DNA from 3 places in the Streptomyces sp. NPDC047515 genome. Region 2 is predicted to be linked to each of the others. Evidence: riboswitches for the same ligand, from Rfam matches in the RefSeq annotation. Region 2 holds a riboswitch; each other region holds the start of a gene.

Region 1 (9,691 bases), on a different contig from region 2:
CGTCCCACCGACCAGGTCACCGAAGGGGAACGGAGGAGAAGGCTTCGTTCGTATGCGATTTAAGAAGTGAACCAAGATGCGGTCAAGACTTTGGTACGGACCACACTTCTTGCACGGAGGTGTGCTGTGCGCGGCCCGGGACGGGCGCCCGTCCCGGACCGCGCCCCGGGTCAGTGGGCGGTGCCGGCCACCGTCGCCCGTACCTCGACGGCCGCCGAGACCAGGTTCTCCAGCGAGGCGCGCACTTCGGGCCAGCCCCGCGTCTTCAGGCCGCAGTCGGGATTGACCCACAGCCGTTCGGCCGGAATCGCTTCGAGTCCCTTACGGAGCAGGGCGACCGCCTCACCTGTGCTCGGTACCCGGGGGGAGTGGATGTCGTACACGCCGGGGCCGATCTCCCTCGGATAGCCGGCCGAAGCCAGCTCGTCGGCCACTCGCATGTGGGAGCGGGCCGCCTCCAGGCTGATCACATCGGCATCCAGGTCGGCGATGGCCCGGAGGATGTCGCCGAACTCCGCGTAACACATGTGCGTATGGATCTGGGTGTCGGCACGGACACCACTGGTGGTCAGCCGGAACGCCTCGGTGGCCCAGTCCAGATACCCGGCGTGGTCGGCGGCCCGCAGCGGCAGTGTCTCGCGCAGGGCGGGCTCGTCGACCTGGATGACGCAACCACCCGCGGTCTCAAGGTCGTTCACCTCGTCCCGCAGCGCGAGGGCGACCTGGCGGGCGCTCTCGCCGAGCGGCTGGTCGTCGCGGACGAAGGACCAGGCGAGCATGGTGACGGGACCGGTGAGCATGCCCTTGACCGGCCGATCGGTGAGCGACCGCGCGTACTCGGTCCAGCGGACCGTCATCGGTTCCGGGCGGGAGACGTCCCCGGCCAGGATCGGCGGCCGGACATAGCGTGTGCCGTACGACTGGACCCAGCCGTGCCCGGTGGCGACGTAGCCGGTGAGCCGCTCGGCGAAGTACTGCACCATGTCGTTGCGTTCGGGCTCGCCGTGCACCAGCACATCGATACCCGCCTTCTCCTGGAACGCCAGCACCTCCTGGATCTCGGCCTCGATCCGCTTGTCGTACGCGGCGGTGTCGATGCGTCCGGCCCGCAGATCGGCGCGTGCGGTGCGCAGTTGGGCCGTCTGGGGGAACGAACCGATCGTGGTCGTGGGCAGCGGGGGAAGCCGCAGGCGCTCGCGTTGGGCCGCCGCCCGCCGCGGATACGACGGTTCGCGGCGTACGTCGGACTCCGTGACGGCCGCGGCCCGTGCCCGTACCACCGGGTCGTGGGTGAGCGCCGATCGGCTGCGCGAGGCCAGATCGGCACGGTTGGCGGCGAGTTCGGCGGCGATCGTCTCCGTGCCCTGTGCGAGCCCCTTGGCCAGGGTGGCGATCTCGGCGGACTTCTGCCGGGCGAAGGCCAGCCAGCGGGCCACCTGCGGATCGAGGTCGCGTTCGGCGTTCACATCGAGGGGAACGTGCAGCAGGGAGCAGGAGGCCGCGACATCGACCCGGTCGGCGAGACCGAGCAGGGTGCCGAGCGTCGCCAGGGACCGCTGGTGGTCGTTGATCCATACGTTGCGGCCGTCGACGACTCCGGCGACCAGCCGCTTGCCCGGCAGACCGCCGACCGCGGCGAGATCCGGCAGATTGGCGGACGCCGGGCCCGTGAAGTCGAGCGCGAGTCCGTCGACCGGCGCCTTCGCCAGAACGCCGAGGGCCTTGCCGAGCCGGTCGAAGTAGGAGGCGACGAGGAGTCGCGGCCGGTCGGCGAGCGCGCCGAGGCAGCGGTAGGCATGTGCGGTGGCGCTGAGCTCCGCCGCGGTGCGGTCCTGGACCAGGGCCGGCTCGTCGAGCTGCACCCACCGGGCGCCGGCCGCGCGCAGATCAGCCAGCACCTCCGCGTACACCGGCAGCAGCCGGTCGAGCAGGGTCAGTGGTTCGAAGTCGGCGGCGACGCCCGGAGCGGGCTTGGCCAGCAACAGATATGTCACCGGGCCCACGAGCACCGGCCGGGGGCTGAGCCCGAGGGCCAGCGCCTCCTCGAACTCCGCGACCTGCTTGGCGGAGTCGGCGGTGAAGACGGTGTCGGGACCGAGCTCCGGCACCAGGTAGTGGTAGTTCGTGTCGAACCACTTGGTCATTTCGAGCGGCGCCACGTCCTGCGTACCGCGCGCCATCGCGAAATAGCCGTCCAGCCTGTCGGCTTCGACGGCGTCGCGGTGCCTGGCGGGTACGGCACCGACCATCACGCTGGTGTCCAGTACGTGGTCGTAGTACGAGAAGTCACCGGTCGGGACCTCGTGGATGCCGTCGTCGACGAGCCGGAGCCAGTTGGCGCGGCGCAGGCCGGCGGCGGTCTCCCGCAGGCCGGCCGCGGTGACGCGGCCGTTCCAGTACCCCTCGACGGCCCTCTTCAGTTCCCGGTCTCCCCCTTGGCGGGGATAGCCGTACACGGTGGCACGGGCTGCCGCGGCTGCGGACTTGCTGGTCACGGGACTCTCCTTCGCGAGCGTGTGTCCTGGTACGACCCCGGGACGTGTCGAAGGCGCGAAGGAAGGGCGGACCGGACCGAACCGCCGCGTCGTGCCGACGCGCGTGCCCTGCCCGATCCGTACGCCGACCCGCCCACGAGGTCACCGGGATCACCGTGCGCGTCCGGCGCGCACGGGCAGTGGCAGGTCTTCGGACTCGTGGGCGCGTCTCGCGTACGAGACACCTACTGGCCGTCGCTTCCCGGAGCCCGTCTCGGACCCAGTGCTTGATGACGGCGGTCGTTCCCACTCACCGCTGCGGGGCAGTCCCGGATTCCCACCGGGTTCCCTCTTGCGACGCGTCTGTCTGGCGGACAGGGCGAACCAGCTGCGCCAACAGACTATGCGCTGACCACGGTTGCCGGCACCTCAGTTGTCCCGGCGAGTGGTGACGGACCGAGGAAGTCGGTTCCGTGGAGCGGGGTACAGCGGCTGACCGCAGCGCAGGTTCCACCGTCCTGACCGGCCGCTGAGCCCGGTCAGGGTGAGCGGGGCGACATCCAGCCGCCAGAACGCCTCCGCCGGCAGAGCGAGCGCCCGTACGACCACCGCCCGCACCACGGCGGGCTCGACGACCGCCAGCACACGACCGCCCTCCTCGCCGTCCCCGGACTCGAGCGCGTCCAGCAGGCCGCCGATCCTGGCGCAGAACTCCAGCAACGACTCGCCGCCGTGCGGAGCCGCCGACGGATCGGTCATCCAGAGCGACACCGCGTCCGGCTCGCTTCCGCTCACCTCGGCCAGCTGCCGCCCGCTCCATCTGCCCATGTCCCAGCCACGGAGCGCGGGTTCGGGCCCGGTGCGCAACCCCAGCGCGTCGGCGGTCCCGGCACACCGTTCGGACGGCCCGCGCACATACCGGTCGGCCGAGGGCACCGCCGCCGCGGCGGCGCGGGCCAGCCGGGCGCCGGTCGCGTCCAGCGGGGCATCGTCGTCGAAGCGGGCCTCGCGCAGCGCGGCGTTGAGCGCCGGTGAGATCAACATCACCTGTACCGTCATGGCCCGGTCAACTCCCTGAACTGTGGTCTCTCGCGTGCGCTCACCTTGGCATGCGGGCGTCACGGCCCCGCCGACGGCACCGTGGCCCTGCCCGCCCCCAGGAGGTATCGTCCGACGGACATGACGAAGGTGTGACGGAAGTCCGGTGAGAATCCGGCGCGGTCGCGCCACTGTGTACCCGTACCCGTACGGGAAGTCAGACCCGGCACCTTCGTCCCAGGCACCACAATCGGGACGCGTGTTCCCTCAGGAGGTTCTGCCATGGCACAGAGTGCTGCCCCCGCCACCGTCGTACCGGCGATCACCCCCATCTCCCTAAAGGCCATTGCCCCTTGGGCGGTCTTCTTCGGCATCGTCATGCTCGTACTGCTGTACTTCGTCGGCGCGGAACAGGGCGCCACCGCGGTCATCTCCGGCGAGGGCGTCCACGAGTGGGTCCACGACGGTCGCCATCTCCTCGGTTTCCCCTGCCACTGACGTACCGTCCGATCCAGGGGAAGACCTCATGAACTCCATATCTGTCAGAGCAGTGCTCGTCCGCGGCATGCTGGCCGGCCTCGCCGCGGGCGCGCTCGCACTGCTCGTCGCCTACCTGCTCGGTGAGTCCCGGGTGGACGCGGCCATCGCGCTCGAAGAGTCACACAGCCATGACCACGGCGGTGGTGAGGAACTCGTCAGTCGCGCCGTGCAGTCCACCGCGGGTCTTGCCACCGGTGTGCTCCTCTTCGGTCTGGCGATCGGCGGGATCGCCGCCCTCGTCTTCTGCTACGCCCTGGGCCGGATCGGCCGATTCGGCCCACGGGCCACGGCCGCGCTGATCTCGGGTGCCGCCCTGCTGACGGTGTACATCGTGCCGTTCCTGAAGTACCCGGCCAACCCGCCGGCCGTCGGCGATCCCGACACCATCGGCCGCCGCACCGCCCTGTTCTTCCTGATGGTCGCCCTCAGCGTGCTGCTGGCGGTCGCCGCCGTCATCCTCGGCAAGCGGCTGGCTCCCCGTCTGGGCAACTGGAACGCGACGGTCACCGCATCAGCCGCCTATGCGGTCGTGATCGGGGTCGCCTACGCGTTCCTGCCCTCGTTCAACGAGGTCGGAAAGGACTTCCCGGCCACCCTGCTCTGGGAGTTCCGGCTCGCCACCCTCGCGGTACAGGCCACCCTCTGGGTGACCTTCGGTCTCGTCTTCGGTCACCTGACGGAACGGCTTCTCGTGCCGAGGGCCGACACCGTCGCGACGGGAGGCGGTACGGCGAACCGGGCCGCGGCAGCCGGCTGACCGGCATACCACTCACCACCAGCGGACATCGGAACCCGCCGGGTGCCTCCCCGGCGGGTTCCGCCGTCCTTCCGGCGCAGCCGTCCCAGGGAAACGGACGGTCGCGTACGTGGAGGAGCTCACACCAGGGGCGCCCGGCTCGCGACGCCTGGCACGCACGCTCGCTGCGTGGCCGGAATGCCCTGGTAGCTCCTTCCCCAAGCTCTCAGCTTCGTTCGAGCAGGGGAGACCCCGTCCGAGGACCTTCCAGCGCCTTGCGATCGCACGCACCAGACGCCGCGAGCTGATCGGACTCCCATGGTGTGAGCTCCTCTTACTGCTCCTTGCCCTGCCGGCGCCAGTCGATCCGGTAGTGCTTCAGCTTCGCGTCCTCCTTCACCAGGCGCATGCCGACGGCTGTCATGACGTGCTGCGACGCGAGGTTGTCCAGGTCCGTGTCACCGTGGACACAGATCACCCCCTGCTCGCGGGCGAACAGCAGCAGCGCCCGCAGTGCCTCGGAGGCGTAACCCCTTCCCTGAGCCGAGGGAACGAGGCCGTAGCCGATCGTGACGTGCCCGTTCTCGTCCGGGGCGCCATGGAATCCCAGCCCGCCGATCACCACTGAGTCCTCACGGCGACATATCTCGTACGAGCCGAAGGGGCTCGGATCCCCCGTCGTCGCGCAGGTGCCGAGGAAGCGCTCGGCCGCGGCCATCTCGCCGGCGGACGGGTATCCCGGCGCCCAACGTGCACCCTCGCCCGGCGTGCCGGCCATCACCTGCAAGGCATCGGAGGCGCTCATCAGGCGGAGCAGGAGGCGGGGAGTCTCAAGGTCGGTCATGACCGAGTGAAGTATCACGCGGGGCGGGCGGACGGCATCCGGATTCTCCGGGACGAGTGTCCGGTGGGCGGCGGGGCGGGGTCTTGCGGGGTCCCCGAACGGGGACATCTCCCCCCGGGCCGTGTGCGAGGCCGCACCAGGGACCTGGAGCGGGCCGCGGCGACGGGCAAGCTCCGCATCGCTCCCGAACCGGCCGCGCACATGGCGATGTCGGCCCATGTGGAGGTGGCGCCGATGCTCGTCGCCCGCCCCGCGATCTTCGGCGACGCGAGCATGTCGCGGAGGGGCCGCGCCGCCGGGCACGCCGCCGTCTTCTCTCCGGACGTCTCCGGCGCCGCCGCCGACACGGACGACGCGGGGCCGCCGCGTCCGAGGCCCACGTGCCGGCCACCGCGGCCCGGCTGAACGCACTGCTGCGGCAGTCGCCCACCCCGGCAGTCACCGCGGCCGAGGGCGCCCTCCTGACGGAATGGCTGAACCGTCTGTCGAACGCCCCTCACGACCGCTGAGACCTCTCGCGACCGTCAGGCGCCGGCCCTCCGGTCACCGTCGAAGTCGAAGTCTCCGGAGAACGCCGCCGCCATTCGCAGATGGCCGGTCGCCTCCGCGCTCCGCCCCTGGCGCTCAAGCGTGCGGCCCAGCATCAGCCGGGCATAGGGCTCCACCGGGTCGCGCTCCAGAACCGCGCGCAGTTCCGTCTCGGCCCTGCCGAGCCGCGCCGAGTGGTAGTAGGTCCGGGCCAGCAGCAGACGCGGGGAGACCTGCTCCGGCACTTCCTCGACCAGCCCTTCCAGAATCCGGGCCGCAGTCATGTACTCCTTCGCCTCGAAGAACATCTGCGCACGGTCCCAACGGTCGGCAGCCGTACCGAACTCGAAATAGGTGTCGCTCACTTGACCTCCACGTTCACGGACCGTCCCCGGACCCGCCCTGGCGCTGACCCAGCCATCTGCCCGGCCACGCTTCACTGACCCGAACATGGCACGCTGGTTGAATATTCCACTAAATTATCGGCGTGGGTACCGGCACCCCCGGGCCCGCACGGGAATAGGTTGAGCCCCATGAGCAATCTCGATCGCCAGGCCGCACTCTCCGTCTGCGGAGGACGGGGCTTCGTCGTCGCCGAGCCCGTACGGGAACTCCTCACCCCCCGCCACGTCCAGCTGGGTGAGTCCACCGAGGTCCGCAGACTGCTGCCCAACCTGGGCCGCAGGATGGTCGGTGCGTGGGCCTTTGTCGATCACTACGGTCCCGACGACATCGCCGGCGAACCCGGGATGCAGGTACCGCCCCACCCGCACATGGGTCTGCAGACGGTCAGCTGGCTGCACGACGGCGAGGTCCTGCACCGGGACAGCCTCGGCAGCCTGCGGACGATCCGCCCGCGCGAGCTGGGGCTGATGACCTCCGGCCGGGCCATCAGCCACTCCGAGGAGAGCCCGAAGTCCCATGCGAGGTATCTCCACGGCGCCCAGCTGTGGGTCGCCCTGCCGGACGCCCACCGGCACGTCGAGCCGCACTTTCAGCACCACACCGAACTGCCGGCGGTCACCGCGCCCGGTCTCACCGCGACCCTGATCCTTGGCGAACTCGACGGCGCCACTTCGCCCGGCACCGCCTACACCCCGATCGTCGGTGCCGACCTGTCCCTGTCCGCCGGTGCCGAGGCCCGCCTGCCGCTCGATCCGGACTTCGAGTACGCGGTGCTCTCGATGTCCGGCCAGGCCGAGGTCGACGGCGTACCCGTGCTGCCCGGCTCCATGCTCTATCTCGGCTGCGGCCGCTCCGAACTCCCGTTGCGCGCGGACGCCGACGCGGGTCTCATGCTGCTCGGCGGCGAGCCGTTCGAGGAGGAGATCGTGATGTGGTGGAACTTCATCGGGCGTTCCCACGAGGAGATCGAGGAGGCCCGGACGGGCTGGATGAAGACGTCCCGCTTCGGAGAGGTGAAGGGCTACGACGGCGACCGGCTGCCCGCTCCCGAACTCCCGCCGGTGGCACTGAAACCACGGGGCCGGGTGCGCTGACCTGGCGCCATGCGTCCGCCCGGGGTCCCCGGCGCGTGCCTTCACCGAGCCCCTTCGCCGAAACGGCGAAGGGGCTCGGGTGTATCCGGCGTGTGCTGACTTCCCGTGTGGTCGGTGCCTTCCGCCACAGGCACCTGTGACCAGGTCTGATCAGACACTTGCTGACCTTTGCCGACTCTGCGGATGGTTCATCGAATGGGTGGAGTGGCTGGCCCTCGGCGTCTGGTCACGGGTGTGCCGGGAGGGCATGGCAACGGCCTCCGGCAATATGTGAGAGTTGACTCTCACATATTGTGAGAGAATACTCTCAGGTTATGGACCATGGTAATCGCCTGGGCGATATTGAGATCACCGACCCGAAAGCCATGCGGGCGCTGGCGCACCCCGTGCGGCTTGCGATCCTCGAACGCCTGCAACGGCACGGGCCTGCGACGGCGACGCAGCTGTCACCGGATGTCGGGGCCACTCCGTCCGTGACCAGCTGGCATCTGCGCCACCTGGCGGGCTTCGGACTGGTCCACGACGCCGAGCCTGGAACCGATCGCAGGGAACGGAGGTGGGAGGCTGCGGCACGGGGGTTCCGGTTCGAGGTACCGGAGGACGAGGAGGGCCGGTCGGCCGCACGGGTGCTGTCCCAGGAAATGTTCGCCCGCTCCGCCGACCTGCCGCATCGCTGGGCGACTGAGACCGAACCTGGACTGGATCCGGTGTGGGGCAGGTTGGCTGGGTTGGCCAACACCCGCGTTGTGGTGTCCGCCGAAGAACTCGCGGCAATCGAGGATGCGATCGAAAGTGTCCTCGCCCCCTACGTGATGCGTGATCCGGCACAGCGGCCGAGCGGTGCCCGTGGCGTCCGGCTGCTGCGCTACTTGCTCCCGGAGGGCGCCGATGAGGAGCCGGCAGGCGAGATCGCATGAACTCCCTGCAGACATCACTGTGGCGGGACCGGCGGTTCCTCCGCTTCTGGGCCGGGCACTCGGTTTCGCAATGCGGGGACCGCATCTCCGAGCTCGCGCTGCCCCTGATCGCCGCGACGACGCTGCACGCCTCGGCCAACCAGGTCGCGTGGCTGACCGCCCTCGTCTGGGCCCCGAATCTCCTGGCCATCGTGCTGGGCGCCTGGGTCGATCACCGGGCCCACAAGCGCCGCCTGATGGTCTTCGCCGATTTGGCGCGTGCGTGCGTCCTACTCACCCTGCCGGCCGCATATTTCCTGTGGGACGCCGTGACGCTCGGCCAGTTGTATGCGGTGGCACTACTGACCGGCGCTGCGTCGGTGCTGTTCAATACTGCCTATCCGCCCTTCTTCGCCCACCTTGTGCCGCGCTCGTCCTACGTCGACGCGAACAGCAAGCTCAGCGCCAGCCGGTCCGCCTCCTACGTCGCGGGCCCCGCCATCGGCGGTGCACTCGTCCAGGCCCTGACCGCACCAGTTGCCGTGATCGCTGACGCCCTGTCCTTCCTGGCTTCTGCGGCCCTGCTGAGGCCGATCCGGGTCGACGAACCCGCCACTGCTACCGGTAAGGCAGCGGAGCCATCACTGCTGCACCGTGCTCGAGAGGGGCTGGCCTTCGTAGTTGGTCACCCAGTGCTGCGGGCGAGCCTCGGCTGCGCGACGACCGTCAACTTCTTCACGTTCGTGTCGGGTACCGGCCTGACCGTGCTGTTCGCCGACCGGGTCCTCGCCCTGTCCCCGGGGACCATCGGGCTGGCCCTCGGTATCGGATCGACCGGAGCTCTCCTGGGCGCGGTGACAGCCCCGAGGATCTCGCGATGGATCGGCGTGGGACGAAGTATCGCGGTCGGCGCGGTCCTGTTCCCAGCCCCCATCGCCATCGCCGCCGTAGCGGACGGTCCGACATGGGCCCGCGCTGGGGCCCTGGGCGTTGCGGAGTTCCTCGCCGGAATCGGCGTCATGCTGTTCGACGTCAACCTCAACTCCCTGCAAGCCGTGGTGATACCGGACGGCATGCGCAGTCGCGTGGCCGGCGCCTACAGCACGGTCAACTACGGCATCCGCCCCATCGGCGCC
Region 2 (9,691 bases):
GCGTCTCGCCGGCCGGGGCGTCCGCCGCCGTGCCCGCGTCGATGACCAGCGCGATCCGCTTGGTGCCGTCCTCGGCCGGGGTGTCCGCGCAGATCTTCGCGAAGTCGGGGGAGCGGCGCGGCTTCGCCGAGTCCTGGGAGTCCTCGCTCACGGAGAACCGGAAGCCCTGCACCGTGCCGTCGTCGGGCCGGACCAGGGACGGGCCCTGGGTGGCGTACGTCCAGCCGGTGCCGGAGCCCTCCCAGAACGACCAGTACCGGTATCCGGCCGCCTGGGCCGTCCCCGTGCCGAGGACAGCCAGGACCGCACCCAGGGCCACCAGCAGCGCGGTGGCCCTTCCCGCCCGCCTCACAGCTGCCGGTTCTTGCGCCGGCCGCTGATCAGGAAGGCCGCGGCCGCGGCGACGACGAGGCCGATGCCGATGAACCACCACACGCCACCGATCACATCGTCGCCGCTGTGCACCTGGTCCTTCTCCGTGGCCTCGTACCCGGTGTCGGTGGACGGGTCGGGCGTCGTGACGGCCGCGGGCGTGGGGCCGGTGGCGTTCAGCCGGTCGACCAGGTTGACGCCGTTGAAGTCACGGGCGTCGGCGCCGGTCGCGTGCGCGGCCAGGACCAGCTGCGCGTAGGCGGCGGGACCGTTCTGCTCGGCCCAGGGGCCGGAGTTCTTCTTCAGCCAGGCCACGGCCTTGGCGGCCTTGTCCTGGTGGCCCGCGGCGGACAGGGCGACGACCGCGTCCGCGGTGTTGCCGAAGTCGGGCTGCGGGGTGGTGTCGGCGGCGCCGGGCATCGGGGGCAGGTCGAGGTGGCCGCTCGTGGCGAGGGCGTTCGCGAGGTAGTGGGCGCCGTTCTGGGCGGCCTGCTCGGGCGTGAGTCCGGACCCCGGGTGGCAGCTGGTCCCCTTGACCGAGGCGTTGTTCCCGACGGCCAGGGCCTTGCCCATCGTGCCGAGCACGGCGGCGGCGGTGGCGTCCGCGTTGGCGGCGAGCTTGCCGGCCTTGTCGGGCTGGTAGGCGAAGGCGCCGCCGTCCTTGCCGCCGCACGGGATCGCGAGCGCGAGCAGCGGGGAGTAGGGGGTCTTGCCGTTCGGAGTGGTGATGTCCGCGAGCCGCTGGCCCTGCCGGGCGAGGGCGCCGATCACCAGCGAGGTGGAGTTGGCGTCGCTGGGCGCACCGGCGGTGTAGCCCCAGCCGCCGTCCTCGTTCTGTACCGACTTCAGCCAGCGGACCGAGTTGTTCACGGTGTCCCGGTGCCCGCCCACCTCGACGAACGCCTGGACGGCGGCCGCGGTGGCATTGGTGTCCAGCACGGTCTTCTCGGTGCAGGGCTGGGAGACGTCGGGCCGGTACGCGGCGTAGGCGCCGTTGCCGCACTGCTGGGCGATCAGCCAGTCCACCGACTTCGTGGCGGGCGTGACGCCCTCCAGCCGCTGGGCGAGAAAGGCCAGCGACTGCCGCCAGACACCGTCGTACGTCGGGTCCTTCGTGCCGTACAGCCCGGACGGCAGGGCGACGGACGGCGAGGGGGAGGGGGACGGCGCCGCCACCGCGACCGGGGCAGCGGCCGCACAGAGCACGGTGGCGATGGCGGCGAGCGTTGCCGCGCTGCGGCGTACGGTCATGGCGGGCGGGGCCTCTCCTGCGGGGAACCGGGCACAGGCACGCTCAGGCACCAGGCTCCGGCTCCGTATACCTCGACGGTGCCGACCACCGGGGTTCCGGTGGTCGCGAGCCGGTCACGACCGAGGACAGGGCATTCCGGCTCACCGTCTGCGACGACGGTTCACGGCTGCGTGGTCAGCGCCGGATTCGCACCGGCTTCCCCCTGAACGGGCATGATGACGACCCGCACACTCTACCGGGCGGGGCCGGACGGGTTCCGGGGCCGTCCCGGGGCCGTCCCAAAGGCTCGTTCCCCGCGGGACGGGCGGGCCGGCTCGTCGCGGCCCCGAGGGCCCCGACGGGAGACGCCTCCACCGCGCTCGCCGGGAGCCCGGCCCGTGCGGGAGCCCGGGTGCCGGGGAGAAGACGGACGAGCCCCCTGCCCCGTGGCCGGCCGCGCCCTTCGCACCGCGATGCCGCGCCCTTCACACCGCGATGTACGTCACCGGTTCGCTCCCCGCCACCGCCTCCGCGCGCCCCAGCCTGACCAGGCGCCGCAGATGCGCCTCGGCCTCCGAGACGGCGATGTTCCGCGAACCGTGCGAGATCTGCTCCCACGGCCGGTTCCACTCCATCCGCTCGGCCAGCTCCCACGGCGTGAGCGGTGTGGCGAGCAGCTTGAGCAGCCCGGTGAGGCGTTCCTCGTGATGGTCCAGGAGCTCCCGTACGCGCCCCGCGGCGTCCGTGAACGCGTACTGATGGGCGGGCAGCACCTCCGCCACGCCGAGCCGGCCGATGTGCTCCAGCGAGCCGAGGTAGTCACCGATGGGGTCTCCTCCGGCGGATGGGATGGTGCCCGGCGCGGCGTCCGGATCCTCGTACAGCCCGATGTGCGGGCTGATCCCCGGCAGCAGATGATCCCCCGAGAACAGCCGTCCCCGGCCCGGCAGATTCCCCGGGTGCTCCTCCTCCAGATGCAGACAGACATGACCGGGCGTGTGCCCCGGAGTCCAGATCGCCCGCAGTTCGCGGCCCGCCAGGCCGAGGAGCTCGCCCGGAACGATCTCCCGGTCCGGGAGCGCGGACCGCAGCCCCGGCAGGGTGCGCATCCGACCGTCCTCGACCGCGGCCCGCAGCGGCGCGAGATGCTCCTGGGGCGCACCGACGGCGGTGAGCTTCGTCAGGAGGTACGACAGCCAGGTGCCGGGCCGGGCCTCACGGGTGCGGCGCACGATCGCGGCGTCCGCCGCGTGCATGGCGATCCAGGCCCCGGATGCCTCGCGCACCTGACCGGAGAGGCCATGGTGGTCGGGGTGGTGATGGGTGATGACCACCCCGTGGATGTCGCCGATGCCCGTACCGATCGCGTCGAGCCCGGCGGTGAGGGTGTCCCACGCCTCCGGATCGTCCCAGCCGGTGTCGATCAGGACCGGCCCGCTATCGGTGTCCAGGACATGGACGAGGGTGTGGCCGAGTGGATTGTCCGGGATGGGGACCTTGATGCTGTGCACGCCCCCGCCATGGTCGGTCACCTGCGTCATGGGCTCCCCATCTCTCGTCGAGGCATGGTCGGCGCACCGGACGCACGGACATCCGGCGCACCGCGCCCACTGTAACGAGAACTTGTTTCAGTAGTAGCCCTGGTCGACCATCTGTCCGTACGCCCATCTGCCCTGCGTGCCCGGGGAGTTCGACGCGCACGAGACCGGGGGGCGGCCGCCACCGGCTCGCGGGACGGCCGCGCCGGGCGGAGGATCCGGGGTCACCGGCCGTCCGGCCGGTGACCCCGGATCACTCGTCGCTCATGCGGCGTCCGCGGCCGGCCGGTGCCACACGAGTCGCGGGGTGCGCGAGCCGTCGCCGGTTCCCTCGGTCGGGGGGACCAGGGTCAATCGGTCCCCCTCCACCCGCCACCGGCGCTCCTGCGTGGTGCCGACCCACGGGCGCAGGGACGCCATCTGCAGATGGTGGACGACCAGGTCGCCCGTCACCTCGTAGGTGCCCGCGTACCCCAGGTACGGAGAAGTCCTGAACAGGGTCGCGGTGTCGATCGGCCCGGCCGTCCCCTCCTCCGGGGAGGGCTCGGGCTCCGGGTTCAGCATGCTCACCGACATGTGGCCGTCGGCGGTGTAGGTGATCAGTCCTGTCGGAGTCTGTCCCAGGGGGTGTTCGAGCGTGTGGCCGGAGGCGTCCATGATGGCGACGGTGCTCAGTAACCAGGCGCCCACGAGGGGGTGTTCGGAGGTACTCGGCCTGGAGGTGGATGGGTGATTCGGTTCGGTGCGGGACGGGGTGTGCACGTGTTTCCCTTTCTGAGCCGGTGGAATTCGGAACTTCTGGAACCGGTGAGTGAGGGACCTGGTCGTCCTCGTCCCTACCCGCGCGGCGCACCGGGGAAGCGACGGGCGTGCCGCGAAACCCCCGGCGGCGCGACGACGGCCGTCCGGTCGTGCGCGCCGTCGAAGTCGTGGACTCCTGGAACTGGAACTGGTATCAGTTCTGACACAGAGTCAGGTAACGTGCCGGGTCGCGGGAGGCAGCAGCCATGACCGAGCTTGTCGAACACGGAAAACTGTTCATCGGCGGGGAGTTGGTCGATCCGCTGGGCCGGGATGCCATCGAGGTCGTGTCGCCCCACACCGAACAGGTCATCGGCCGGGTGCCGCACGCCTGCGAGGGGGATGTGGACCGGGCCGTCGCCGCCGCCCGGCGGGCGTTCGACGAGGGGTCCTGGCCACGGATGACCCTGGACGAGCGGATCGCGGTGATCACTCGGATCAAGGACGCGTTCGCCGTGCGGTACGAGGAGATCGCCCGGGTCATCAGCTCGCAGAACGGCACCCCGTACACGTCGAGCGTCATGGTGCAGGCGCTCGCCGCGATGATGGTGTGGGACGCGGCGATCACCGTCGCCCGGTCCTTCCCGTACGAGGAGCGCCGGGACGGGGCTCTCGGGCCGCTGCTGGTGCGCCGGGAGCCGGTCGGGGTGGTCGCGGCCGTGGTGCCGTGGAACGTTCCGCAGTTCACCGCTGCCGCGAAGCTGGCGCCCGCGTTGCTCGCCGGCTGCTCCGCCGTGCTCAAGGTTTCGCCCGAATCCCCGCTGGACGCCTACATCCTGGCCGACATCGCCGCCGGGGCCGGGCTGCCGGAGGGGGTGCTGTCGATCCTGCCCTCCGACCGCGAGGTCAGCGAGTACCTGGTCGGGCACCCCGGCGTGGACAAGGTGTCGTTCACCGGGTCCGTGGCCGCCGGGCGGCGGGTGATGGAGGTCGCCTCCCGCAACCTCACCCGCGTCACACTGGAGTTGGGCGGCAAGTCCGCCGCCGTGATCCTCCCGGACGCCGATCTGGAGACGGCCGTCGCCGGGATCGTTCCCTTCGCCTGGATGATCAACGGCCAGGCGTGCGTCGCGCAGACCCGCATCCTCGTCCCGCGCTCCCGCTACGACGAGACGGCCGAGGCGTTCGCCGCCGCCGCGAGCGCACTGAAGGTCGGTGACCCGCTCGACCCCGCCACCGAACTCGGCCCCCTCGTCGCGCGGCGCCAGCAGCAGCGGTCGCTCGACTACATCAGGATCGGCCAGGACGAGGGCGCCAAGATCCTCACCGGCGGCGGCCGTCCGGCGTCCCAGGACCGGGGCTGGTACGTGGAGCCGACCCTCTTCGGTGACGTCGACAACTCCATGCGCGTCGCCCGCGAGGAGATCTTCGGTCCCGTCATCTGCCTCCTGCCGTACGGTGACGAGGACGAGGCCGTACGGATCGCCAACGACTCCGACTACGGCCTCAGCGGCAGCGTCTGGACCGCCGACACCGAGCGCGGCATCGACATCGCCCGCCGGGTCAGGACGGGCACGTACAGCGTCAACACCTTCAGCCTCGACATGCTCGGCCCCTTCGGCGGCTACAAGAACTCCGGCCTGGGACGGGAGTTCGGGCCCGAGGGATACGCCGAGTACTTCGAGCACAAGATGATTCATCTGCCGGCCGGATACGAGGGGGCGTGATGGGGGACCGCTGGGCCGTGGAGGTCGACCGCGGGGTCTGCATCGGTTCCGGAATGTGCGTGAACCACGCCCCGGGAGGATTCGCGCTGGATTCCGCCCGGCAGTCCCGTCCGTCGGCCCCGGAGACCGACGCCAACGAGCAGGTGCTGGCGGCGGCCGAGGGATGCCCGGTCGAGGCGATCGCGATCACGCTGATCGGCTCGGGGGAGGTCGTCTTCCCGCCGGAGGACTGAGAGGAGCTCACAAAATGGGCGCCGGGCTCGCATTTTGTGAGCTCCTCCAAGGGCTGTCCCGTAACCCCCGGCGGGCGCGCGAAATGGCCTCCGAGCCGGCCCGGAAACGGGTGGGTGCGCCCGGATCAGCGGGAGGGGAAAGGGGCCAGGCGGCGGTCCCATTCGTCCGCGGCCCGGTGCAGCTCCTCGGTGCTGGTCCTGATCTCGATGACGTACTCGTCCACGCCCTTGTCGCCGTCCCGCCACGCGGGCGACGCCTCGTAGGAGAGGTGCACGCGGACTGCCCCGGCGCCGTGGTCCCCCGCGGCGTGGCTGAAGGACAGGACGGGCTCCAGGAAGGCGAGATCCGGCAGCGTGCCCGTCAGCGTCTCCCCACCGGCCGCGCGCAGCCACGGGGAGATCTGACGCGCCTCGCCGGTCAGCAGGCACGGGTCGGTGAAGGACCAACTGGCCTCGGGCGTGGTCACCTCACCTTCGACGACCAGCCAGTTGTCGTCGTACCGGTCGCCGATGACCGCCGGGAACTGATAGCGCAGCGGGCGCAATTCGATGCGGTGTTCCTGATCCGTGAGCAGCACCGCCCAAGGGTGTCACGCACCGTCGCGCACGCGAACGTGAATAAACGCAAAACAAGCCGAAAGTCGGAGGCCGCGGGTCCCGGAACGCGCGGCCTTCCTCCGTGAAACGGTCTCCTCAATGGTGAGTTTGCTGATTTCGATACCGATGTACCGATAGTCGGCCGTGAGTTCGCGAAGTGTGCGGGCTTCTGGGCCGACTTGACCCCCGTCGCGAGGGATCGAACGGGGTGGACACCGGCGTCGGGCGACAGCGAAGGATGTGATCGCCGGTAGTCCTGATAGGCGCGAAAGGAATCCGCCTACGACGAGAATGGTGCAATCCGTGTTCGGGAAGTCGCGAGTGAGAACGACGATGTCATGTCGACGGGATCGCCCGGCGCGGTCATGCTGTCCCCGCCCCGCGATCCCGGCTCGGTCACGGATCGATACGGCTCAACGGGCCGCGCACCCGCTGTCCGCGACCACGAAATACCCCGCCGGTGACTCCTTCAGCGTGTGCGTGACGAAGACGTTGTACAGGCCCATGTTCTCGTTCGAGCCGTTGGCGTACACGTACCCGCCCGTGGTCTGCGCCCTTCCCGCCGTCACATGCGCGTAGTTCGTCGCCGTGAAGCACCGCGCGGGTGCGGAGCCGGTGGTGGTCGCCGTCACCGGTGGTGAGGCGGTACCGGACGTGCCCGATCCGTCCACGGCCGTCACGGTGTACCGGTAGGCGGTACCGGCCGTGAGTCCCGTGTCCGTGTACGTCGTGGAGGCGGGGGAGGCGACCTTCGTGCCGTCGCGGTGGACCGTGTAGGAGGCCGCGCCCGGGACCGCGTTCCAGGACAGCGAGGCGCTGTTCGCCGTGACGGACGCGACCTGAAGACCGGACGGGGCGGGGAGCTGCTCGCCGCCGCCGGGTGCGCCCTGGTCCAGGCCCCAGAAGACGCCGGTGTGGTACGTCGAGCAGATGGCGCTCAGGAAGTACGCGGCGGTCGTACCGCACTGGTCGGTGCCCGAGCCCGGATTCACCGCCAGTCCGTGGCCCATGCCGGAGACGGAGTACGTCACCACGGCGGGCCTTCCGGAGGCGTCGTCGTAGACGCTGCGGGTCGTGTTCCCGGGGAGCGAGTCCGTGGACGACGGGGTCCGGCCGATGCCCCAGACGTCCGTCCACTGGTCGCGCAGGGCCGTGGCGTTGGCGGGGTACACCGTGTAGTCGGAGGTGCCCTGCCAGATCGCCACGCGTGGCCAGGGGCCGGAGTAGCCGGGGTAGGAGCCGCGTACCTTGTCGCCCCATTGCGCGGGCGTCAGCTTCTGCGGGCCCGTCTGGCAGCCGGACGCGGCCGACTGGCTCGTCGCGCACTGGGCGGGCAGGCCCGAGGCCACGGAGCCGCCCGCGAACACGTCCGGGTACGCCGCCAGCAGGTCGGCCGTCATGCCGCCGCCCGCCGAGAGGCCGGTGACGTACACCCGGCGGGCGTCCGAACCGTACTGCTGCTTCGCGTACTCGACCATCTGCACGATCGAGGCGGCCTCGCCCCTGCCCCTGGTGTCCTCGGCCGGGTCGAACCAGCCGAAGCAGGACAGCGCGTTGTTGGCGGACGTGGTCTGCGGGAAGACCACGGCGAAGCCCCACAGATCGGCGTACTTCGGCCAGCCCGAGTTCGTGTAGTAGGTGTCGGCGGTCTGCGTGCAGCCGTGCAGGGCGATCACCAGCGGTGCGTCGGCGGCCAGACCCGCCGGGGCGTACTCGTACATCTGGAGGTTGCCGGGGTTCGAGCCGAAGCCGGTGACCTGCTGCAGACCGCCGGCGGCAGCGGCGGGCTGTCCGGCTGCGACGGTGCTCGGCGTCGCCGTGACGAGCACGAGGGCGGCCGTGGTCGCGACGCGCCGGAGCAGGCGTCGCAGAGTCGATGGGCGCACGGGTGCCTCCCTGTGGGGCGGTTCGGACGTGGCGGCCGTCCGGTGCGGGCGAGTGCGGGGCGGACGCTATGAGCCGCCGTCCGCCGCGCCCATGGGCCCGGCGGACACTCCCCGCGCGTGGCTGTGTGCGCCGCCGCTCTTGCGCCCGTTGACATGGAGTGCGCTCCACCATGCAGACTCCCGTCGACGCCCGCACAGGTACGGGCAGTTGGGGAAGGACCCGCATGCGCTACCGCACCATCGGCACCGACTCCGCCACCCGTCGGGAGGTGAGTGTGCTCAGCCTCGGCGCGATGCTGATGGGCACACGCACCGACGAGGCGACGTCGTTCGCGATCCTCGACCGGTACGCCGAGGCCGGCGGAACCTTCATCGATACGTCCGACAACTACGCGTTCTGGATCAACGGCACCCGGGGCGGGGAGAGCGAGCGGCTGCTCGGCCGCTGGCGCCGCAGCCGCGGTGTCGGGGACGAGATCGTCATCGCCACCAAGCTCGGGGCCCGGCCGAACGTCCCCGCCACCGAATTCTCCCAAGGCGTCGAAGGGCTCTCGGCCGAGGTGATACGGGAGTCCGCGGAGCGCAGCCGGGAGCACCTCGGCGTGGACAAGCTGGACCTGCTCTACGCGCACGTCCAGGACCCGAGCGTGCCGATGACGGAGACCGTCGAGGCCTTCGCGGAACTGGTCACCGAAGGCACCGTCGGCCTGCTCGGGGTGAGCAACCACTGGGCGTGGCAGGTGGAACGCGCCCGCAGGATCGCGGCGGACGCCGGGCTGCCGGGGTACGACGTCCTTCAGTACCACCACACCTATCTGCGCCGGCGCACGGACGCGCCGAGCCTGCGTTCCCCCGACGGCCAGGTGGGCGTGGCGGGCGGGGACCTGCTCAGCTATCTGCGGGACGAGCCCTCGCTCGTGCCGGTGGCCTACTCCCCGCTGCTGGCCGGGGCCTACGTCCGCGCGGACAAGCCGCTGGGCCCGGACTTCGACCGTTCGGGCACCCCTGTCCGGCAGGCGGCGCTCCGGGCGGTGGCCGAGGAGACCGGGGCGACCGTCAACCAGGTGGTCCTGGCCTGGCTCATCGGCGGCGACATCCCGTTCGTCCCGCTGGTCGGGGCCTCCTCGGTCGCGCAGCTGGACGAGAGCCTGGCCGCGGTGGACCTGGAGCTGACCGCGGAGCAGCGGGCGGTGCTGGACGCGGCCCACTGACGGCCTCGGACGGGTGCCCCGATCGCCCTGGACGTCGCCCGCCGACAGCCCCGGTGCCCCGATCGCCCCGGACGCGGCCGACCGACAGCCCCCGGCGGGGGCCCGCACCATGTACGCCGCCGTCATCGCCGTTCGGCCTCACACGCACTCCATGC
Region 3 (9,691 bases), on a different contig from region 2:
GGCTGGCAGCCGTACGGGGACCGGGTGGCGGCTCGGGGGGAACGGTGAGGGCCGTGACGAGAACGGGAACAGCCGTGCGATCCGGCTCGGTGCGGGAGGCGGCCGGAGCCCTCGGTGTCCGCGCTGTGCTGCTGGTCTTCTGGGGTACGGCAGCCGCCCTGGCCCGGTGGTTCACGCAGCCGCGGCAGGGCGGTGGTGAATCGGTTCGGCACAAGGCGTAACTGGAGGCACGTCACCGAGTTGATTCGGCGTCGGGACGGTGCCCCCGCCGTCGCCGGCAGTCGTACCGAATGATGGAGAGGAAGCTCATGAGTGCGATTCATCCCAAGATCACCGAGGTTCTGACGCGCACCTTCAAAGTGCCCGCCGCCGAGATCCGCCCGGATTCCACGATGGACAGCCTGGAGATGGACTCCCTCGCCGTCGCCGAGTTCGCCGTGCTCATCAGGGAGACGCTGGGTGGCCGGGGAGACTTCGACAGGCTCCCCAAGGGAGCCACCCTGGCCGAGATCACACGATTCATCGACGGGGCCGGCGGCGGGGCGTCGGCGAGCGGCGCGGCACCGATGAGCAACGCCCGATGAACAGGCCCGTCATCGCCGTCACCGGCCTGGGCATGATCACCCCGGTCGGCAACGACACCGAATCCACCTGGAAAGGTGTGTGTGCCGGAATCTCACCGGTGCGTACCGTCGCGGCGCTCGAAGGCTGCGCGATCGACTTCGCCTGCACCGTCGACGGAATCGATCTGGACGGCGTGATCGGTGGCCGCACCTCGTTCCGGATGGGGAGGTACACCAAGTTCGCCGTTCTCGCCGCCCGGGAGGCGGTCGCCGATGCCGGGCTCGACCCGGCCGAGTGGGAGGGCGGCAGGGTCGCGGTGGTCGTCGGCACCAGCAGCGGGGGCTCCGCCTCACTGACCGAGCAGGCCGTCGTGCTCGACCGGCTCGGACCCGACGCCACCTCGCCGTCGGGCATCCTGCTCACCATTCCGAACATGCCGGCGGCCGAGATCGCGATCCAGTTGCGGGCCACCGGTCCCAGTATGGCGCCGTGCACCGCCTGTTCGTCCGGCGTCACGGCCCTGTCCGTCGCCCGCGATCTGCTGATCACCGGCCAGTGCGACATCGCGATCGCCGGAGCCACCGAGTCGATCGTCTATCCGGCCGCCATGGCCGGGTTCGCCCGGTCCGGGGCCGGGGCCCGGAGGGACGGCGACGCTGCCGGGCAGTGCCGGCCCTTCGCGGCCGACCGGGCCGGGCTGGTCATGGGCGAGGGCGCCGCCGTCATGGTGCTGGAACGGGCGGACGACGCCCGTGCCCGAGGAGCGGCACCGCGGGCGCTGGTCGCGGGCACCGGGGCCACCACCGACGCCCACCATCCCATCAGTCCGCATCCGTCCGGCGCGGTGGCCCGGCAGGCGGTGGAGATCGCGCTGCGCGACGCGGGCTGGGCGGCAAAGGACGTCGAGCACGTCAACGCACACGGCACGGCCACTCCGGTCAACGACGCCACCGAGGCCGCCCTCATCGCCCGGGTCTACCCGCACCGGCCGCCCGTCACCGCCTCGAAGGGCGTCCTGGGACACTGCATGGGGGCGGCCGGGGCGATCGAGGCCGGACTGACCGTCCTGACGCTGCAACGCGGAGTCGTGCCGCCGATCGCCAATCTGGACGCCCCGGCGCCCGAATTCGACATCAACTGCGTCACCAAGTCTCCGCTGCGGCAGCCCATCCGGCGTGCCGTCAGTCATTCCTTCGGGTTCGGCGGACACAACGCCGTGATCGCTCTTCAGCGCCCGTAGGCACCAGGCAGGTGGTGCGACGGGAAACGGCCCGGCGCACCACCTGCCACACCGCCCGTGAGCTGCGCAGAGGCCCGTGATAGCTTGCCGGAGCCAGTCGAACTCCACGAAGGAGTCAGGGAATCCGGTGAAAATCCGGAACTGACGCGCAGCGGTGAGGGGGACGGGCGGGGCCACGGCCACTGGGAGCACCCTCGGGTGCCCTGGGAAGGCGTCCCGTCCGCAGGAACCCGAGTCCGAAGACCTGCTGGCACCTGCGGTCCGGTACCGGGCGCAGGACGCCGTACAACGGGCTCCGCGTATGGGCCCAGAGACGCAGAGGGACTCCGTGCCGTCCATATCCAGCTCTGTCCGCACCATGGCCGTGCTCTCGGCGGGACTCGTCCTGCTGACCGCATGCGGCGGCGGAGCGAGAAACCCCGCCGCGAAGTCGGGCTTCATCGACGGATACCCGGTGACGCTGAAGAACTGCGGACGCACCGTCACCGTCGAATCCGCACCGCACCGCGCCGTATCGGTCGACCAGGGATCGACCGAGATCCTGCTCTCCCTCGGCCTCGCCGACCGGCTGGCCGCCACCGCGACCTGGACCGACCCGGTGATGAAGGGTCTGGAGAAGGCCAACGCCGGGGTCCCGAGGATCGCGGACAACCGGCCTTCCTCGGAGAAGGTCCTCGACCAGGAACCCGACTTCATCAGCGCGTCGTTCGAGTCGACGCTCGCCAAGGGCGGCGTCGCCCCGCGCGAACAGTTCGAGGAACTCGGGGTCCCCACCTATGTCTCGCCCGCCGACTGCACCGGCAAGGACAACAGCGGCAGCGGCGACGGCGCCCGTACCGAGCCGCTGACCATGGACAGCGTCTACGACGAGGTGCGCGAACTGGCTGGGGTGTTCGGCGTGGCCGAGCGCGGCGACCGGCTCGTGGCGCAACTGCGGGCCCGGGTCAAGAAGGCGACCGACGGCGTCGACGCCTCCGACGCCACCCTCCTCTACTGGTTCTCCGACTCCAAGGCCCCGTACCTGGCCGGCTGCTGCGGAGCACCCGGCATCATCACCCGGGAACTCGGCGCGAAGAACGTCTTCGACGACACCCGGGACGAATGGCCCCAGATCAGTTGGGAGACCGTCGCCGACCGCAACCCCGACGTCCTCGTCATCGGTGACCTGACCCGCAAGGCACAGACCGCCGAGAGCGCCGCCAAGAAGATCGAGTTCCTGGAGTCCAACCCCGTCACCAAGAACATGGACGCCGTCAGGCACCGGCGTTACGTCCTGCTGAGCGGCCAGGCCATGAATCCGTCCATCCGGACGGTCGAGGGTGTGGAACGCGTCGCCGCCGGGCTGCGCGCCTTCGGGCTCGCGGGATGACGGACACCGGACGCGCCGCGGCCCCGCAGGCGTCACGGACCTCCGCGGCCGGCGCGCGCGGTGCGACGGGCCCGCGGAAGCTGCGCGGCGCAATCCTGTGGGCCTGCGGCATCGCGCTGCTCGTGCTGTCCGTCGCGATCGCCGTCACCATCGGCCCCGCCCGTATCTCCGTCGCCGACGTCTGGTCCACGACGGCCTCCCACCTCGGCTGGGGCCGGTCACGGCTCACGCCGATCCGGGACGGCATCGTCTGGAACCTGCGCATGCCGCGCACCCTGCTCGCCGCGGTGTGCGGTGCCGGGCTCGCGGTGTGCGGCACCGTCATGCAGTCCCTGCTGCGCAACCCGCTCGCCGACCCGTTCGTCCTCGGCGTCTCCTCCGGTGCGTCGACCGGCGCGGTCGTGGTCGTCGTCCTCGGTGTCGGCGGGGGAGCGGTGTCGATCTCGACCGGCGCGTTCATCGGCGCCCTGTGCTCGTTCGCCCTCGTCCTGCTGCTCAGCCACACCCTGGGCGGCACGACCGACCGGGTCGTCCTCTCCGGTGTCGCGGCCATGCAGCTGTTCTCCGCACTCACTTCCTTCGTCGTGATGACCTCCGCCGACGCCGAGCAGACCCGCGGGGTGCTGTTCTGGCTGCTGGGCTCGCTCGGCGGAGTCGGCTGGATCGATGTGTGGATCTGCTCCGCCGTTCTCGTGGTGACGCTGCTGATCTGCCTGGGACACGCCCGCACACTCGACGCCTTCGCGTTCGGCCAGGAGGCAGCCGCCGCGCTCGGCGTCCATATCGCGCGCACCAGGATCGTGCTGCTGTGCACGACCGCGCTGCTGACCGCCGCGCTCGTCAGCTCGGCCGGCGCCATCGGTTTCGTCGGTCTGGTGCTGCCGCACGCCGCCCGTGCGCTCGCGGGCTCCGGGCACCGGCGGCTGCTCCCGCTCACCGCCCTGGCCGGGGCCGTCTTCCTGGTCTGGGTCGACACCCTGGCCAGGACGGTCCTCGACCCGCAGGAGGTGCCGGTGGGCGTCGTCACCGCCCTGATCGGCGTGCCCGCGTTCGTCCTGGTCCTCTACCGCACCCGGAGGATCACATGACGGGCGGAGTCACCCCGGGGCTGCGGGCCGAGCGGGTCAGCCGGGAGGCGGGCGGCCGGCTCGTACTCGACGGGGTCCACCTCGCCCCGCCGCCCGGCGCCACCGTCGGGCTGATCGGGCCGAACGGGTCCGGCAAGTCGACTCTCCTACGGGTGCTCGCGGGAGTCCTCGTCCCGGAGACGGGCGTGGTCACCCTCGACGGCCGGCGGCTCGACGAGATCGGCCGCCGAACGGTGGCCCGAAGGGTCGCCGTGGTCGACCAGCACGCCGTGACCCAGGTCGAGCTGAGCGTCCTGGATGTGGTGCGACTCGGCCGCATCCCGCACCGCAGGGCCTGGGCGGCGCCCGGCCGGGAGGACGAGGAAGCGGTGCGCGAGGCCCTGGAGCGCACCGGTCTCGCCGGCCGCGGTGACCAGTCCTGGCACACCCTCTCCGGAGGTGAGCGGCAGCGGGTCCAGATCGCGCGCGCACTGGCCCAGCAACCGCGTGAACTGCTGCTCGACGAGCCGACGAACCACCTGGACATCCAGCACCAGCTGGAACTGATGTCGTTGATCGCCTCGTTGCCCCTCACCGGTGTGATCGCTCTGCACGACCTCAACCTGGCCGCGATGTTCTGCGACCGGATCGTCGTCATGAAGCAGGGGCGTGTGGTGGCCGCCGGAACCCCCTCGGACGTGATCACCGAGAAACTCATCGCCGACGTCTACCGGGTCAGCGCGCGGGTCGCTCCGGACGGCCCCGACGGGCGGCCGTCGGTGCGCTTCGTGCCCGGGCGCCCCGGCCACTGACGGCGAGAGAGCGGACCCCGGCACACACGGGTCCGCCCCTCACTCGCGGTTGCACCGTGGCGGTACGCCACGGTGTGCGGGGGTCAGCGGTGGCGTCCCCGGCCGAACTCGCCGCCCGCGTCCTTGCCACCGATGTCCTTGTCGCCGATGCCCTTGCTGTCGGCGTAGTCGATCTGCTCCTTGCGGAGTTCGGCGGAGATCTCCTTCTGCTCGGTCACCCTCTTGGTCTCCATGCGGACCCGTTCGACCGGCACCGTCTCCTTGCGCATCGTGGCACGTTCGGCATGCAGGGTGACCTCGACATCCTGCTCACGGATGTCCGAGCGCCCCGCCGCCGCCCTTTCGCCGGGCTGCAGGGGTTCACGAATCACCCGCACCTCTTCGTGCGTCACCGGAACCGTCCTGGTGACGTTCTCGGTGACGACGTACTTGTGCAGGCGGGCCTTGCCGCTCTCGTACTCCTCGGTGCCGACGAGCAGTTGCTCCTCGGAGCGGATCAGCTCCTCCTTGCCGCCCAGGTCGGCGGCGGACCGCTCGGAACCCGCCCCGGCGCCGACGAGGGGACGGGCCGTGCCGGCCGTCCCGGCGTCGCCGCGCGCGCCCGTACCGGTGCCCGCGCCGGCCAGGCCGCTCGTCCGCGACGTGGTGGCCCGGGGGGTGCCGGGTGCCGGGGTCCCGGCGTCGCCCCTGGCCCCGGCTCCGGCGGCTCCTGCCGCGCCCATGGCCGTGGTGCCGGTCCCGGACGTCGTCCTCCCGGTGTCCGCACGGCCACTGAGCCTGGCGGTGGTGTTTCTGGCCAGGCCGTAATGGCGGTAGAGCTCTTCCTCCTCCGCGACCGACAGATGCGCGTCCGCGTCCACCCGGGGGGCTTCCTTGACGCGGTCCTTCGGATGCGAGATGTGCAGGTCGGAGCCCACACGACGAGCCCCCGCAAGAGGCACGAAACTCTCCTTCATGCCGAACAGGCCGGTCTTCACCGTGATCCAGTCCGGGCGGCCGGTGTTGTCGTCGACATACACCCGGCCCACACTGCCGATCTTCTCGCCGGTGTTGTCGTACACCGTCAGGCCGTCGAGCTCTCCGGAATCCGTGAAACCGTCAGCGGCTCCCATGACCGATCCTCCTCGCCTGGGCGCGTCCTGTGGCTGGGTCCATCAGGGGAGGCGCGTCCGATTTCCATCGCGCCTCACCCGGATGGACGCTGCAACCTCCCCACCTGCGGAGCCCGTCCCCCGCATGCTCGGCGCCTCGGCGCTGGCCGCCCGTCACGGTGGTGCGCACGCCGCTCCCGTGTTAGGCCAATCGGGTGGGTGTGGAGGCGTGGTGGGCATGCGCTGTGCGCGCCACCCACGCGGCGGCCGGACATGCGTCGAGGCACCGCACGTTTCCGGGCGACCGCGGACGGTCGACCCGATACCCGGCGTCCGCGCGTCGCGCCGGGCGTGCCGCCGCACCGCGAATCCGCGCAGTGCCCGGTGTGCCGCCGCATGACGCTACCGAGCAGGGCCCCGTTCGCATACCGAGGTGTCCCCGTTGAGGCAACACCCCTTCCCGTCGACGGCATCGCCCCTAGGATCGGCGTAATCGAACGTGTTGCCGCCCCATCGCCCTCGGGTACCGCCCACCGGCCGACGACCTCAGGAGAGTCCCCGTTGACCAGCACCCCGTACCGCATGGACCCGGCCGGCGGCTGCCCGCACGCGGACAACGCCGGGCTGCTCGCCCGAGGGGCCGTGGCATCCGTCGTGCTTCCGGGCGACGTGGCCGGGATGGCGGTCCTCGGGCACGAGGCGCTCAAGGAGTTCCTCGCCCACCCCGACGTGGCCAAGGACGCACGCCACTTCACCGAGCTGGCCGAGGGACGCATCCCCGACGGCTGGCCGCTGAAGACATTCGCGACCGTGCGCGGCATGACGACGGCCGACGGCGAGGACCACCGGCGGCTGCGCTCACTGGTCGGCAAGGCGTTCACCGCACGGCGGGTGGAAGCACTGCGGCCGCGGATCGAGACCGTCACCGCCGAACTGCTCGACGGCGTCGACCGTGCCGCCGAGGACGACGGCACGGTCGATCTGCGCGCCCGGTTCGCCCTGCCGCTGCCGATGGGCGTCATCTGCGACCTCCTCGGGGTCGACGCCCGGTACCAGGACCGGCTGCACCGCCTTTCGAGCCAGGTGGTCGCGACCGACACCGGCCCCGAGCAGGCGATCGCCGCCAACAGGGAGCTGGTGGCCCTGCTCGCAGCGGTCGCCGCCGCCCGCGCGGAGCAGCCGGGCGACGATCTGACCAGCGCCCTGATCGCCGCCCGTGACGAAGGCGGTGGCCGACTCGGTCAGCAGGAGCTCATCGGCACTCTGCTCCTGATGATCGTCGCGGGACACGAGACGACGCTGAACCTCGTCACCAACGCCGTACGGGCCCTGTGCACCCACCCCGACCAGCTCGGCCTGGTGAGGTCCGGCCGGGCGCGGTGGGCCGACGTGGTGGAGGAGACACTGCGCTGGGACAGCCCGGTCAGCTACTTCCCGTTCCGCTATCCGACCCGTGACCTCACCATCGGGGGGACTGTCGTCCCCCAGGGCACACCCGTGCTCGCCGGATACTCGGCCGCCGGTCGGGACAAGGCCGCGCACGGGCCCGATGCGGACCTCTTCGACGTGACCAGACCGGCCAGGGCGACCGCGGCCCGGCATCTCTCGCTGGGCCACGGACCGCACTACTGCCTGGGAGCGCCGCTCGCCCGGATGGAAGCCACGATCGCCCTGGAACAACTGTTCACCCGCTTCCCGGAGCTGGACCTCGCCGTCTCCGGCACGGAACTGCCCCGGCACACCGGGTTCGTCGGCAACAGCACGGGGACCCTGCCGGTACGGCTCCGGCCCGCCACCGCGCCCGTCGCGGGCTGACGACCCCGCACACATCCGTGTGGCACGAGGAACCACACCGACGGCTCACCGGAGCACCGCACGGACACCGGCGCCGCGGCCGAAGCCCCTGCCCGTGCCACCGGCACATATGATCGACCGGCCGACTGCCGACCTCGTCCTGCCGCGCCACCGGGGGTGCCTCATCCGTTCCGTACGAATCCGGCTGCCCCAACAGCGGGGTGAACTGCTTGCCCGGCACGAGGAGGGTCAAGACCTTCACCATCTGGTGTGGCGGCTGGGGCCGGGCTGGCGGGTGTGCAGCAGCGCCGTGCTCGGCGGCGGCATCGGCCCCCGCGCCTGGATCCTCAACGCCCAGGTGCCCGGCGGCTATCCCCGTCTCGATCCCGACCGCCACCTCGCCGAGATCGCTGCGGCGGAACACCTCGCGGGGCCCGGTGCGGGGCTGATGACGGCAGCGGATGTCACCGCGTACACCATCGCGGCCGACGAGGGGGTGACGGCGACCGCCACGTGCGGACTCGGCGTACGCGGCTGGGCCGCCGCCCCGGCCGAGGGCACCGGGGAACCGCCCCGGCCGGGCACGGTCAACATCGTCGTCACCCTCCCGGTGGCCCTCTCCGACGCCGCACTCGTCAACGCGGTCGCCACGGCCACCGAGGCCAAGGTCCAGGCACTCCTGGACGCGGGACTCGACTGCTCCGGCACCCCCACCGACGCCGTGTGCGTCGCCGCCCCCTGCCCGGGACCCGCCCCGGGGGAGGCCTTCGCCGGGCCGCGCTCCCGCTGGGGCGCGCGACTCGCCAGGGCCGTGCACGTTGCCGTCCTCGAGGGCGCGCTGAGGCAATCCTGAGAACCCACCGCGCCGCGACCGCGTAGGCGCGGCCGACGAAGGGAGTCCTCTCGTGAACCCGAGCGCCGCCGAAACCGCACGGAAACGGCCGACCGTCGCCGTCCTCGGTACCGGAATCATGGGATCGGGCATGGCCCGGAGCCTGCTCCGGGCCGGACTCGACGTCCGTGCCTGGAACCGCACGCAGGCCAAGGCGGCCCCGCTCGCCGCCGACGGCGCCACGGTGACGGAGACGGCGGAGGAAGCCGTGCGCGGCGCCGATGTCATCCTCGCCATGCTCCGCGACGGCCCGGCCGTCGCCGCCGCACTCACCGCCGCGTCACCCGGCCTGCACACGGGGCAGGTACTGCTCCAGAGCTCGACGGTCGGGCCCGAGGCCACCGACGATCTCGTCCGGCGCGCGGCGGACCTGGGCCTGACCTATCTCGACGCACCGGTCGCCGGCACCAAACAGCCTGCGGAACAAGGCACGTTGACGGTCCTCGTCTCCGGTCCGTCCGCCGTCCGGGAGACCGTGGAACCCGTGCTGGACGCGGTCGGAGAGCGCACGGTCTGGGTCGCCGAGGTCCCGGGAGCGGCCTCGCGGCTGAAACTCGTGGTCAACACCTGGGTGATCAACCTGGTCAACAGCGTCGCGGAATGCCTCAACCTGGCCGAGGGCCTGGAGATCGATCCCCGGACTTTCCTCGATGCCATGAGGGGCGGCGCGTTGGACTCCCCGTACCTCCAGGGCAAGTCGGCCGCCGTCCTCACCGGTGACCTCACCCCGAGCTTCACCCTGTCCACGGCCCTCAAGGACACCCGCCTCATCCTGGCCGCCGCCGAGGCATCGGGTGTGCGGCTGGACCTGGTCGCCGCTTCGGCCGACCGTTTCGTGCGTGCCGAGGCGGCGGGGCACGGC

The links. Region 2 has a riboswitch for cobalamin ahead of ABZ826_RS10280 (prenyltransferase/squalene oxidase repeat-containing protein). Riboswitches for the same ligand answer to the same signal wherever they lie in the genome.
Region 1: another riboswitch for cobalamin. It lies ahead of metE (5-methyltetrahydropteroyltriglutamate--homocysteine S-methyltransferase); the one in region 2 lies ahead of ABZ826_RS10280 (prenyltransferase/squalene oxidase repeat-containing protein).
Region 3: another riboswitch for cobalamin. It lies ahead of ABZ826_RS34695 (ABC transporter substrate-binding protein); the one in region 2 lies ahead of ABZ826_RS10280 (prenyltransferase/squalene oxidase repeat-containing protein).

Annotation. Positions count from the first base shown of each region.
Region 1 is NZ_JBEYTM010000008.1:150,616-160,306, forward strand. Features, by position in the region: partial or broken gene ABZ826_RS09585 (1,3-beta-glucanase) at 1-4, opposite strand, end outside; gene metE (5-methyltetrahydropteroyltriglutamate--homocysteine S-methyltransferase) at 171-2,495, opposite strand; cobalamin riboswitch at 2,659-2,878, opposite strand; gene ABZ826_RS09595 (histidine phosphatase family protein) at 2,904-3,533, opposite strand; adenosylcobalamin (AdoCbl) riboswitch at 3,656-3,749, shown strand; gene ABZ826_RS09600 (CbtB-domain containing protein) at 3,795-4,010, shown strand; gene ABZ826_RS09605 (CbtA family protein) at 4,039-4,809, shown strand; gene ABZ826_RS09610 (GNAT family protein) at 5,123-5,632, opposite strand; gene ABZ826_RS09615 (hypothetical protein) at 5,756-6,037, shown strand; gene ABZ826_RS09620 (tetratricopeptide repeat protein) at 6,157-6,525, opposite strand; gene ABZ826_RS09625 (pirin family protein) at 6,694-7,659, shown strand; gene ABZ826_RS09630 (helix-turn-helix domain-containing protein) at 7,953-8,576, shown strand; gene ABZ826_RS09635 (MFS transporter) at 8,573-9,691, shown strand, end outside.
Region 2 is NZ_JBEYTM010000009.1:70,239-79,929, reverse strand. Features, by position in the region: gene ABZ826_RS10285 (SCO2322 family protein) at 1-352, opposite strand, end outside; gene ABZ826_RS10280 (prenyltransferase/squalene oxidase repeat-containing protein) at 349-1,623, opposite strand; cobalamin riboswitch at 1,731-1,866, opposite strand; gene ABZ826_RS10275 (MBL fold metallo-hydrolase) at 2,089-3,144, opposite strand; gene ABZ826_RS10270 (lipocalin-like domain-containing protein) at 3,406-3,831, opposite strand; gene ABZ826_RS10265 (aldehyde dehydrogenase) at 4,149-5,609, shown strand; gene ABZ826_RS10260 (ferredoxin) at 5,609-5,842, shown strand; gene ABZ826_RS10255 (hypothetical protein) at 5,968-6,420, opposite strand; gene ABZ826_RS10250 (PHB depolymerase family esterase) at 6,853-8,325, opposite strand; gene ABZ826_RS10245 (aldo/keto reductase) at 8,550-9,536, shown strand.
Region 3 is NZ_JBEYTM010000072.1:17,353-27,043, forward strand. Features, by position in the region: partial or broken gene ABZ826_RS34680 (acyl-CoA dehydrogenase) at 1-221, shown strand, start outside; gene ABZ826_RS34685 (acyl carrier protein) at 309-584, shown strand; gene ABZ826_RS34690 (beta-ketoacyl-[acyl-carrier-protein] synthase family protein) at 581-1,804, shown strand; cobalamin riboswitch at 1,882-2,071, shown strand; gene ABZ826_RS34695 (ABC transporter substrate-binding protein) at 2,133-3,173, shown strand; gene ABZ826_RS34700 (iron chelate uptake ABC transporter family permease subunit) at 3,170-4,261, shown strand; gene ABZ826_RS34705 (ABC transporter ATP-binding protein) at 4,258-5,052, shown strand; gene ABZ826_RS34710 (PRC and DUF2382 domain-containing protein) at 5,136-6,164, opposite strand; gene ABZ826_RS34715 (cytochrome P450) at 6,726-7,958, shown strand; gene ABZ826_RS34720 (adenosylcobinamide amidohydrolase) at 8,068-8,790, shown strand; gene ABZ826_RS34725 (NAD(P)-dependent oxidoreductase) at 8,843-9,691, shown strand, end outside.